DNA from 3 places in the Priestia sp. TRM10 genome. Region 3 is predicted to be linked to each of the others. Evidence: riboswitches for the same ligand, from Rfam matches in the RefSeq annotation. Region 3 holds a riboswitch; each other region holds the start of a gene.
The links. Region 3 has a riboswitch for cobalamin ahead of ACK3CR_RS13875 (ribonucleoside-diphosphate reductase subunit alpha). Riboswitches for the same ligand answer to the same signal wherever they lie in the genome.
Positions count from the first base shown of each region.

Region 1 (4,287 bases), on a different contig from region 3:
GATAAGTAGAATTTGGCGGATGTAACCGCTGGGTCAAATTCGTATCTAAAGGATTATGCGGTGCCAAAAGAGGCGCTAACAGTCCCACAAGTAAAAGAACGATAAGAAAACTTACACCTTTCATCCCTCGGCTATATTTGTTATAAAACTGATGTGTCATTCTTTTTCCTCCTAGTTGGCCCGTAACCGAGGGTCAACAAAACTACACAATATATCTATTAAAATATGAATTAGCACAAATAAAAAAGTCGTAAAAATAACATACCCTTGAATAATAGGGTAGTCTCTCATATTAATCGCATCAATGATGTAACGGCCTAATCCAGGCCAAGAAAAAACCGTTTCAACAATGATACTCCCGCCAAGCATAAAAGCAAAGCTCGTCCCTGTCATCGTAATTATTGGTAATATAGCATGTTTTAATACTTCACCTGTTAAAAGAGAAAACTCGGACTGACCTCTTGCTCTTGCTGCTTTCACAAAAGGCTTGTGTAAAACATCAAGCAAATGCTCTCGTAATACGCGGGCATACACTGTTCCAAGTCCAAAACCGAGTGTGATAGCTGGCAATACTAAATTTTCTAAGCTCCCTCTTCCCATTGAAGGAAGTAACTGATACTTTACAGAACAAATATATATAAGTAAAAATCCTAGCCAAAATGATGGTAGAGATGAGCCAACAAGCGCAAGTCCCTTCCCAAAACGATTCACTATTCCTTGTGAACGGAGGGCTGTTGATATTCCAAAAAGAAAAGTCATAAAAAGCATAATCCCTAAACCGCCTAGGGCTAGTTCAAATGTGGCTGGAATTCTTCTCACAATTTCTTCAAGTACAGGCTGTTTTGACATATAGGACACTCCCCACTGTCCTGTAAATACGTCTTTTATCCAATGCACATATTGAACGGGGAGTGTGTTTGTTAAGCCAAGCTCTTCTCTTACACTATCTAAAGCTTCCTGTGATGCAGGCACGTTATGAGCTGTTAACATAAGGCGTGCAGGATCTCCGGGGGCTAGCCTAAGCAATAAAAAAGTGAAGGTTGACATAAGAAAAACCACAAGAATAAGCTGTACAACGCGTTCAGCGATAAAGCGAATCATTTAAGACGAGCTCACATCAACATTTGGGGTAATATAGTAATACTCGATTGGACTTGGCTCAAAGTTTTTCACCTTTTCATTCACTCCAAATACGGTATTTGGATAAACGATAAAAGATTGAGGAATATCTTTATTAATTTGATTACCGATTTTTATTGCGATTTCTTCACGCTCTTTTTCTCCAGAAGTTTGATTTAACTCTGTTAACAGTTTGTCCACCTCAGCTGAATTATAATGACTTACATTTGCTAGGCTCTTAGAATTATAAAACAAGTTTAAGAAGTATTGAGGATCTCCCGTGTGTGCTGTCAGCATGCTATACATAGATAAGTCCCAATTATCCTCCGCAAGAACATCATCAATATTTTCCACGCTTCTTACCTTTACTTTTATCCCTTCTTTTAAAAGCGAACTTTGAATCGTTTCAGCCATTACCGTCAACTCTGGTCGTTGAGGGAAAGTCAGCATTGTTAGTTGCAAAGGCTCTCCACCCTTAGTCCATACTCCACCCTCTTTCGTATAGCCTCCTTGTTTCATTAACGAATCAAAAGACTGATTTTCTTGACTCTGCTTTACTTTTCCAAAAGACAATACTTCTGGAAATGGGCCGTTTCCTTTCGCTCCTTCATTTTTCATAATAGACGTTAAGATCTCTTCTCTTGGCAAGACTTTATCAATTGCTTGTCGAACGGAAAGATTTGTTACACGAGCTGAGTTCATATTGAACATCATCATATGGGTTCGAAGTGAAGGAGCAGTTAAGACATTTATATTGTCGCTGTTTTTCAGCACGCTAATTTGATCTGTTGAAATATCAACAGCACCGTCCACATCTCCTGATTGTAAAGCCATAAATCTCGTATTTCCATCTGATATGAATTTTATATCAATTTCCTCAACTCTTGCTTTCTGTCCCCAGTAGCCCTCATTTCTCTTCATAGTCAGCGATTCGTCTTTGTTAAATTCCTCAAATTGAAAAGCTCCTGTAAGGGCAGGATATTCCTCTTTTCCATCTAATGTAGAGACATCTGCAATAATTGTAGATGGATCGGCTAGATGTGAAATTAAAGCTTCGTTTGGTTGTTTTGTAACAATCTCAATTTTGTGATCATCAATGACACGGATAGTTTCGAAGTTTAGTAAATCTTTAACCTTTGAATCTTTTTCATTTGAACGTAGAAGCGATTTTTTTACACTTTCAGCGCTCATTTTTTCTCCATTATGAAAGCTTACATTTCCCTTTAATGTGAAGGTCCACGTTTTACGATCTTTTCTTTCCCAGCTGCTTGCTAACCAAGGTTCTGGTTTTAAGTCTTCATTGAGTTTTACAAGTGTTTCACCTGCACCAGATCGCATTACTTCCCAGCTATCGCTGCCGTGTGGATCAAGGCTCTTTGGGCTCCACGGAAATGCAAAGGATAATTTTTTTGAGTCTGACTCTGCCCTATCTTGTCCTTCTGTACAGCCTGCTACAGCTAAAAAAATAAAACAGAATAGAGCTAAAATAACCGAATAACTGCGTGCTTTTTTCATTTTCTTCTCTCTCCTTTTATTTATCTAGGCTAAAAAAATAAGCATGTCTCCCCTTTCAAAGGTTAGACATGCTTTTATATTCATAAAGTTTAAGAAAACAGGCATTCTAACCACCTCCCTAAACTCCCGTAGGTCGAACAGCGATGTTAAAACAGGCAGGTCTCCTGACTAAGGAAAAGAGCCTTATTCCTTCCCGAACTTTTGTTCAGTGGTCTATTTAAAGCTCCTATACTCCATTCACAGTGGCGGGTCCGTGTCGAAATTTCATCGACTTCCCTTTTAAGCAAGCAAACTATGCTTTACACCTGTTTCCAAACTTTATAAAATTTTTATTTTTTGCACTTTTTAAAGTCTGACATTCTAATAACTACAAATGCAACTCTTCTATATTATAAAGCAAATGTATCCAATTGCAATATGAAGAGAAAGAGAATAAACTGCTCCCCTCTTTATTATAAAAATATAAATTCAAAAAGAAAGTTCCACTAGACAAAAAGAACTATATTTCTTTTCTTCAAATTCTTTAAAACAAGCTATATCCCTTTAAACATATTGTTCTATTATCTTTTTGATATTTTTACCTTTTTAGGTGATAATAGTCATATTTACTCAAAACAGACTTTACTCCTAGTCTCTTTTACTTTAGAATAATATTCCGAATAGTTAAATTATTTTCTCATAAAATAAGAGAAATAATTCACTTCATCAGCGCTTAAAGCGTAAAAACAAACAAGGGAGAGATTTGGTGGAGATTGGTACTTATATTACACTGGGCATCTATTTTTTAGGAATGCTCGCAATTGGTTGGTATGCATATAAAAAATCAACAGATGATATATCTGGTTACATGTTAGGAGGACGTGGTCTTGGTCCTGCAGTTACTGCCCTTTCAGCAGGTGCATCTGATATGAGTGGATGGATGCTTATGGGGCTTCCTGGTGCATTGTATACAACAGGATTATCTGGAATATGGCTCGCTGTTGGGTTATCACTTGGAGCTTACCTCAACTACTTGCTAGTTGCTCCTCGTCTTCGAACGTATACTTTTGTAGCAGATGATTCGATTACAATCCCCGACTTTTTTGAAAATCGATTTGAAGATAAAAGTCGTATGCTGCGACTAGTATCAGCTCTTGTTATTTTAGTCTTCTTTACACTTTATACCTCATCTGGATTAGTATCTGGAGGTCGACTATTTGAATCTGCATTCGGATTAGACTATCGATATGGAATGTTTACTATTGCAATTGTTGTTGTTGCTTATACGCTTTTTGGCGGCTTTCTAGCTGTAAGCTTAACGGATTTTGTGCAAGGTATTATTATGTTTCTTGCTCTTATTCTAGTACCGATTGTTGTGCTATTTGACTTAGGTGGACCAACGAATGTATTTGATACCATCAAAAGCATTGATGAAACACATTTGGATCTTTTCAAAGGAACAACAGTTATTGGTCTCTTCTCACTTCTTGCCTGGGGATTAGGATATTTCGGCCAACCCCATATTATTGTTCGTTTTATGGCTATTAGTTCTATAAAAGAATTAAAACCAGCTCGACGTATTGGAATGGGCTGGATGATTATTGCTATTATTGGAGCCTGCTTAACAGGACTATTTGGATTAGCCTATGTTACAGAAAATAACATAACATTGAA
Region 1 is NZ_JBJZOT010000015.1:317,706-321,992, forward strand. Features, by position in the region: gene ACK3CR_RS18420 (ABC transporter permease) at 1-160, opposite strand, end outside; gene nikB (nickel ABC transporter permease) at 172-1,101, opposite strand; gene ACK3CR_RS18430 (ABC transporter substrate-binding protein) at 1,102-2,634, opposite strand; cobalamin riboswitch at 2,772-2,958, opposite strand; gene putP (sodium/proline symporter PutP) at 3,380-4,287, shown strand, end outside.
Region 1: it holds a riboswitch for cobalamin, as region 3 does, so the genes downstream of both, ACK3CR_RS18430 (ABC transporter substrate-binding protein) here and ACK3CR_RS13875 (ribonucleoside-diphosphate reductase subunit alpha) in region 3, are expected to answer to the same signal.

Region 2 (4,287 bases), on a different contig from region 3:
CAAGACGTTTAATTAAAATCCCTGTAAAAAGGAAGTATGGAAGCACAACAATCTTCTTTGCTCCAAGCTTAATACAGCGTTCTACTCCTTGTTCAATCAAAGGATCTGTTACACCCATAAAGGATGTTTCAACAAGTTTATAGTTTGTTTTCTCCCAAAGAAGACGCGTAATTTTATAAAGCTCACTGTTCGCGTCAGCATCGCTTCCACCGCGCCCAAGTAAGATAATTGCTGTTTCTTCTCCAGGACTTTCTAAATTTTCCCCAGACTCTTTTAATCTTGTATTTAAAATTTCAAACGTTTCTTCATGAATACCAATTGGTCTGCCATATGTAAATTTCGTGTTGGGATACTTTTCTTTTGCTTCATCAATTGCTCCTGGAATGTGAATTTTAGAATGGCCAGCAGGAAGAAGCATAATTGGAATTAAAATAACATGATGCGCCCCTTTTTCTATACAGGTATCAATTCCATCTGCAATTGTTGGGCGTTCAAATTCTAAGAAGCTTGTTTCTACTAACAACGTCTCTGGCAAAAGAGTCCTCATTTTCTCTACAAATTGACGTACTTCTTCATTTCCTTCAAAGTCACGGCTTCCGTGTCCAATAAATAATACAGCTTCCATTTGTTTTCCCCCTCTATTTTCCTAGTCTCCACAAGGAGCTGGCTCAATTTTAATTTTGGGTGTTACATCTTGATAAATAAAACCACCGACTTCTTTTACACGTTTAAAGAATTTAAAGAACGACTCATTAGGATGCCCCTTTTCTCTATACTCATCAACAATTCCTTCAACAACATCAACAATCTTTTCAGGAGAAATTCCTTCTGCAACAGGCTGTCCAGAATGTGCTGATCGGCCTACTGTTTTCGCTCCAAGAAACAAATCAAACTTTCCTTTTCGATATACAATTCCGATATCATCTTGTACAGCTCTGTAGCAAGCCATACCACAGCCGTTGAACCCGATTTTTGTAACTTTTGGCATATTCGCTCCGCCAAGTCTTTCTTGAAGTTCTTCTGCATATGGAATGGAATCTTTTTTCTCTCCATCGCAGAAGTCACACGCCTTCATTGTTAAAACGTCTCCAACAGGAGCAAGGAGTAGACCTACTTCGCTAAGTCTCTTTGTTACTTTTTCTGGTTCAGCAGTCGGTACTTCAAGACGAATTTGATGATCTGGTGTATATTCAATTGACCCTTTTTCGCCTGCAACTTCAGCAATTGTGGTGAGCTGAACTGGTGTAAACTTTTTACTTACAAGCCCTGGGCTTACAGCAAGTTCGAAGATGGATTCCATCTTAGCCGTTACTTTTTCAAATGTTGTTTGCTCTTCTTTTCCTGTCACAAGACTAAGAGCTTTCTCCGCAATTTCTCTTGAAGAAATTTTCTCTACTTCTTTAACTTTCTCAACTTTTTCTGCTTCCTTCTCTTCTACTGCTGGTGCTGCTTCTTCTTGGGAAAGTGCCCATGGCTCTGCCTCTTTTTTCAAACGTTGATGAGGTTTTAGCGGCTGTTTTGTTTCATTTAGCGTATATTTACGTTGATAGCCACGTGGGGTAATCATCAAATCATCATAGAGAAATGTTGAAGAGTTTCCAATAATAACAGTTGTTAGCATTCCAATTTCATGTTCAAGCATCTCTTTTAAATTGGTAATTACAATATTCTGACGGTCTCGATATGCGCTTTTCACAAGGCCAACAGGAGTATCTGGTGATCTATATTGAAGCAGGATACGCTGGGCTTCCTCAATTTGACGGGTTCTTCTTCCGCTTTTCGGGTTATAAAGAGCAATAACAAAATCAGCAGATGCCGCAGCTTCAATCCTTTTTTCAATAAGTGTCCATGGTGTTAAATGGTCGCTTAGGCTTATTGTGCACGCATCATGCATAACAGGGGCTCCTAATAATGAAGCACAAGAGTTAATCGCAGAGATACCAGGAATAATTTCAATTTCCACTCCGTCTTTTCTTGACCAACCTTTTTCAACAAGCACTTCATACACAAGACCAGCCATTCCGTATACTCCCGCATCTCCACTCGAGATCACAGCTACTTTTTTCCCTTGCTCAGCTTGCTTCACTGCTTCTTGGGCTCTTGTCACTTCCTCAGTCATTCCAGTACTAATAACCTGTTGATTTGACAACAACCCTTGGATAAGTTCCACATATGTTTTATAGCCAATAATCATGTCACTTTCTTGAAGTGCCTCTTTCGCTCGCTCTGTAATATGTTCAAAATTTCCTGGCCCAAATCCGACGATAAGCAATTTACCACTCATATTTTTTCCTCCTACCACAAGTTTTTCGAATGATGTGATTCTTTCGAAAACAGTTATTTCACTTTCTCTTTTGAAATTCCTTTTGGTGATGAGGAATTTTCAGGAGCTTTAAATCCTTCCTCATATGTGTAGATGATAGAGTTTTCAAGCTTATTCCCATCTAAGAGATGCTCTCTTACCATCTCTCTTCCAAGCTCTGGTGTCATTTCTTTATACCAAACTCCTTCAGGGTATACAATTGCTACACATCCATCTTTACATCGCCCATTACATCGCGTTCTTGTTGTATGAATTTGAGCATCCGCCCCAAGCTTTTCAATTTCATCTCGAACAGCAACCGTTACTTCTTCTCCGCCCTTTTTCATACACGTTCCACCATTACAAATTAAGACATGGTGCTTTGTTTCATTTAAATTCCACGTTGTCATCCATACCAACTCCCTCGTTAAAATCGTTTTCTCAAAAAATGCATAAAAAAAACACCTCTACGAGAAAGAGATGTAAAATGCATACCTGTACACGAGTTTGCACAATGGATTAGCACTTCTTCCTATGTCCCGTAGGTTTCAAATGAAGCAAACAGCTAAGGCAGGTCTCCTGACTCAAGGTAATCGTTCTACTACGTCTTCCCAAAAAAATTCAGTGACACGTTGTAATAGAACTCCCTTTTACAGTGGCGGGCACCGTGCCAGATTTTCACTGGCTTCCCTTTTCAACATAGGCTTTAAAGCTATGTACCTTCCTGTTTACAATATGAAATTGTCTTTAAAATGAAAGAAGAACTCTCCCTAGCAAAACATACATAGTGGAACCACTATCTCATCCCAAACAAACTTAGCTGTGATGATGACTCCCCTTATGTGCAGTATGCTAGGATAGTTCTCTATCTGCTACTTTTTTGATTTATGTAAAAATTTTTTCTTGTATGAGTTTTCTAATTAACTACAATGATAGAGGAAGTTGGCTCATTTTTCAATAAAGAATTCAAATGAAGAGTAGGAGAAGCCTCATCCCTTCTTTTATTTCACAAGGAGAACGGAACAGGAGGCTTTCTCTATTATTCTAGAACTAACGCTACCAAGCACTACTTTTTGAAATCTATTAAATCCTCTACTTCCTACCACAATAAGTTCAATATTGTTCTCATTTGCATGACGAATAATTTCTTCAGCAGGATTTCCAACTCTAAAATGAACCTTATGAGTAATGTTATACTTTGCAGCCATAGTATCAATTTCACGAAGAAATTCTTGCCTGTCTTCTAGCTTGTTTAAATTAGAGCGTTTATACCAATATGTTTTAGTTTTATCATCCCCTTCTTTCACATGAAGAATTTGCAGTGGTGTACGATAACAAGAAGCAATAGAAAATGCTTTCTCAAGCGCTTCTTTTGCCTGTTTTGAGCCATCTACGGCTGCAAGAATTTTATTGTACATTTCTTTCTCCCCCTATATTTCTTTATTTTTCTACTTCCCTTTTTTGACTGTGATAATCTTTCATTTCGCTAGAAAACAAAACCGACTATCTTTTACTGATAGTCGGCCACATGTTATAACTCGAGTTCTCCCATGCGAAGAAGTTCAACGACAGCTTGAGAACGCCCTTTAACGCCAAGCTTTTGCATTGCGTTAGAAATATGATTGCGAACCGTCTTTTCACTAATAAACAGCTCACTTGCGATCTCTTTCGTTGTTTTGTCCTGTACTAGAAGTTCAAAAACCTCTCGTTCTCTCTTTGTAAGTAACGGTTTAGGTGGAAATTCTTTATCCTTCAATGTAACCCTCCTTGCCTGATCCAGAGTCGAACTATCGGATGGGTGTAAGTTAGTCACGATATACTATGTAAAAAAGGATAAAGCGGTTCCTAGAATTCGCAAGTTATGCTATATTTTATTCACTTTTTTTCGATTGATAAGGTTTTAATTTCTCAAGTTGCTCCTCTGTCCATGGAACAGATTTACCCGTGCTTTTGGAAACCTGTACAAGAGCACCTCGTCCTGTGAA
Region 2 is NZ_JBJZOT010000015.1:1,241,337-1,245,623, forward strand. Features, by position in the region: gene ACK3CR_RS23175 (sirohydrochlorin chelatase) at 1-625, opposite strand, end outside; gene cobJ (precorrin-3B C(17)-methyltransferase) at 647-2,284, opposite strand; gene ACK3CR_RS23185 ((2Fe-2S) ferredoxin domain-containing protein) at 2,338-2,712, opposite strand; cobalamin riboswitch at 2,855-3,041, opposite strand; gene ACK3CR_RS23190 (universal stress protein) at 3,304-3,720, opposite strand; gene gerE (spore germination transcription factor GerE) at 3,834-4,058, opposite strand; gene ACK3CR_RS23200 (acyl-CoA thioesterase) at 4,174-4,287, opposite strand, start outside.
Region 2: it holds a riboswitch for cobalamin, as region 3 does, so the genes downstream of both, ACK3CR_RS23185 ((2Fe-2S) ferredoxin domain-containing protein) here and ACK3CR_RS13875 (ribonucleoside-diphosphate reductase subunit alpha) in region 3, are expected to answer to the same signal.

Region 3 (4,287 bases):
TCAAAAGCAAGGAATTCTTGTAAAAAAGTATTTAAAGGGGAGAGAACTTGCCCAAACGTTAAAATATGACGAAATCATCGAAAGTGATCTAGAACCTTTTCTACATAAGAAAATTGATTCATTCGCCCAGTCGCAAAAAAGTAGCGAGCAATCGTTTTATAACTATCTTGTTTACTTATTAGGAAGTGGAGAGTACGGGGAAATAGAAAAAGAGCTTGAAACATTTGAACCTGTATTTCCAGAGGTAACTGCTGATCAAAAGAAAAAGAAGAATGCCGTGCTTTTGATAGATGGGAGTAAAAGTATGGAAGAAACGTTAGGAAATCAAACAAAACTTTCATTAGCGAAAAAGGCAATTATTGATTTTGCAGCAGCTCTTCCTAACGACGAATCTCTTACACTTTTAACATATGAGAACCCAATAGAAGAGGATGAGGAAACACAAAAAGTCCCCGCATGCCGGAATATACAAGTAGCGTATGATCATAAGTCATATGAAGCAGGTGAATTTGCTTCTTCTCTAGCAGAATATAGGGAAGGAGATGACACTTCATTTACAGCAGGATTGCAAAAAGCAGAAGAAGTTCTTTCTTCCTACAGTGATGAACAATATGAAAACTCTATTTATATTATTAGCGATGGAATAGATATTTGTGAGAACGAAGGAGAAGAAAGCAAAAGTATTCTTTCTAATAGCAGGGAGGATATCCATATTATTGGTCTTGATGTAGAGCAAGAAGAGGAAGCGGCACTTCAACAAGTCGCAGCAAAAGGTACCTACAAGACCGTAGCAACCGAGGAAGAACTACAAACATACATTAAGGAAGAGTGGGAGCAAGAAACGCCTGAAAAAACTTTTGTGCAAGAGGCGGCAATTTCAGATGAGGAAGAGCTTAGCGAGCAGAGACGTTTTGATTCTATTAAAGAATCTTATGATAAAGCAAGCCTCAGGGAGCGTGATCGACTTCTTTTAGGGGTAAAATATATAGAGGAACAAAAATTACTCTCATCAGAGGAAATTAAAAGGTTAGAAAAACGTATTTTAGATCAATATAAAAGCCGTAAAGAAGCCGTATGGGAGATTAGAGATCAAAAACTAGCTCTTATGAAAGCGGAAATAAAAGAAAATAATAAAATGATTCAAGAGTGGAAAGATAAGTGGCAGTGACATTCATAAAAGAGAAGAGCGTGCTCTTCTCTTTTATACTAAAAAATATCCAGAAAAATGTAAAAAAAGGGGGAACAGAAGAGAAAATGTATGATAAACTTGGGATAATTGTTTAGTATATATGAAAGGAGAAGAAGAGTGAAAAATACCAAAAGAGATACGGCGCTTTCCTTTGTATTTTTAGGACTTTTATTTTTAGGGTTTGTACAAGTATGGCACGAGCGTCAATATGTGCTTGGGGTTGGTGCAATTCTTGTAAGTTTTGTCGGCATCTGTGGGGTATGGAAAGGAATTAATAAAGAACGTCAAAAAGAGATTTTGTTAGGAATAAAACTTTTTTTTATAACCATTATATTTTGTTTGCTACACCGTTTTGTCTTTCATTTTATACAAAGTATAAACAATGATCATCGCTTTCTAGCCGCTTTTCTATCAAGCCTCCTTATCGTCTTTACTATGGACAAACTTGTCCGAATTACGTATCATAAGCTTCATCAAAAATCTGCTTAAGAAAAACAAAAGATGTGTATTATAAAACTAGTTCATATTTTTTGTGAACTAGTTTTTTTAATAGCAAAAAAGTGAAATTGATTTTTTTATAAGGAACAATACCTTGAGAGAAAAGAAGTTTAATAAATACGGGAAAAGTCAAGGTCTTTCTTTCGGGCAAGAACTGTGTATAATCAAGTATTGTAACGAACATAGAGTTTTTCTGTTGTAAAATCTAAAAGAGTCTGATAGAATAATAAACACAATATGTAGTGCTTAAATGAATATGAAAATACTATATTTTGTATAAACCTAAAATAAAGGTGTCATGTATTGACTTAAAAGGGAATTTGGTAATCAAACCAAAACTGTACCCGCAACTGTGATTGCTGATGAAATAAGCGCATCCACTGTATGAACGAAAAGGCTTACATAAGCTTATTATACGGGAAGGGCTTAGAGTAGAGAGACGCAAAAGTCAGGAGACCTGCCTTTTATTGAGACGTTTTATTCTGTTCGGGAGTTAGGAGGATAAAGCGAGGGTTGTGCTTTTTTGTGCGCACGTTCCTTCGCTTTATGCTCATTGCTCTCGAAGAGACAATGAGCTTTTTTTGTAGAGTGAATGGTAAAGACTGGAGGAAATATTATGTTACAAACAAATTCGAACACGTTAGAAACGGTTGTCGAACAAGATGGAGCTGAAGAGGCGTTAGTTGGATATCTAGAAAAACTAAAAGAAAAATATCCACATCTAGATTTTGACGATTATGAACAGAAAATTGTTCAAGGGGTGTTCACATTACAGGAAGTCACGAGAGATCGTCTTTCAAACTTGCTTATTTTAGGTGCACTTGAGCGTATTAACACGCTTGAACCTGATTGGACATATGTTGCAGCTAGCGTTTTATTGGACAAGCTTTACGGAAATGCAGCAGAAAATCGTGGCTATCAAGCAGATGAGAAATATGGTTCTCTTTATCATTTAATTGAGACGTTAACAAACACAGGAATTTTCAGCCCTGCTCTTTTATCTTCTTACACGAAAGAAGAGATCGAAAAGATTCAAAGTTTTATTTCACAAGAACGTGATGAACTTTTTACATACATCGGGCTACTGACATTATCTGATCGTTACTTAGCTCAAACACACGATCGCAAAACAATGGAATTACCGCAAGAGCGCTTCTTAATTATTGCAATGACGCTTATGCAAAATGAGCCAAAAGAAAAACGTCTTGCTCTTATTGAAGAAGCATATTGGGCTCTTTCAAATCTTTATATGACAGTAGCTACACCAACACTTGCAAATGCAGGTAAAACATATGGCCAGCTATCAAGCTGCTTTATTGATACAGTTGAAGATGATTTAAGAAGCATCTACGACAGCAATACAGACGTTGCTACACTGTCAAAACACGGCGGAGGTATTGGTGTATATCTAGGGAAAGTGCGTCCAAGAGGAAGCGATATTAAAGGATTTAAAGGCGTTTCTTCAGGAGTTATGCCATGGATGAAACAGCTAAATAATACAGCTGTTAGTGTTGATCAGCTTGGACAGCGTAAAGGAGCAATTGCTGTTTACTTAGATGTATGGCACAAAGATATTTTCAGTTTCCTTGATGCTAAGTTGAATAACGGAGATGAGCGTCTTCGTACACATGACTTATTTACAGGCGTATGCTTACCAGATTTATTTATGGAGAAAGTGCAAAACAGAGAAGAATGGCATTTATTTGACCCACATGAAGTGCGAAGCGTTATGAACTATTCTCTTGAAGATTTTTATGATGAAGAAAAAGGCAGCGGTTCATTTAGAGAAAAATATGAAGAGTGTGTAAGAGAAGAGAAGCTTTCTCGTGAAACAATTCCGGCAATTGAAATTATGAAACGAATTATGATTTCACAGCTTGAAACAGGGACGCCTTACATGTTCTATCGTGATACAGTAAACCGAGCAAACCCGAACAAACATAAGGGAATGATTTACGGAAGTAACCTTTGTAGTGAGATTGCTCAAAACATGAGTGCAACAACGCTTGTTGAAGAAACAACAGATGGAGGCACAATTGTAATTCGAAAAGAGATGGGCGATTTTGTTGTGTGTAACTTGTCTTCTGTTTCACTTGCAACAGCTGTAAAAGCAGACGTTATACCTCGTCTTGTGAAAATTCAAATGCGCATGCTTGATAATGTAATTGACTTAAATACAATTCCTGTACCACAAGCTAAATATACGAATGAAAAGTATCGTGCTGTCGGACTAGGAACGTTTGGACTTCATCACCTACTAGCTCTTGAGGGAATTAGCTGGGAAAGTGACGATGCTGTTGAGTACAATGATCGCTTATATGAAGACATTGCCTATTATGCCATTTCAGCGAGTATGGAGCTTGCAAAAGAAAAAGGTTCATATCCTGTATTTGAAGGTTCAGAATGGGAGAATGGTCGCTATTTTGAGGATCGTGGGTATACGAGCGATCGTTGGGAAGAACTTCGTGCTAAAGTGCAAGAACACGGAATGCGAAACGGCTACGTTATGGCTGTTGCACCGAATTCTTCAACAAGTATTATTGCGGGCTCTAGCGCAAGTATCGATCCTATTTTCCGTAAAGAATATTCGGAAGAGAAGA
Region 3 is NZ_JBJZOT010000013.1:496,542-500,828, forward strand. Features, by position in the region: gene ACK3CR_RS13865 (vWA domain-containing protein) at 1-1,168, shown strand, start outside; gene ACK3CR_RS13870 (hypothetical protein) at 1,307-1,678, shown strand; cobalamin riboswitch at 1,962-2,166, shown strand; gene ACK3CR_RS13875 (ribonucleoside-diphosphate reductase subunit alpha) at 2,304-4,287, shown strand, end outside.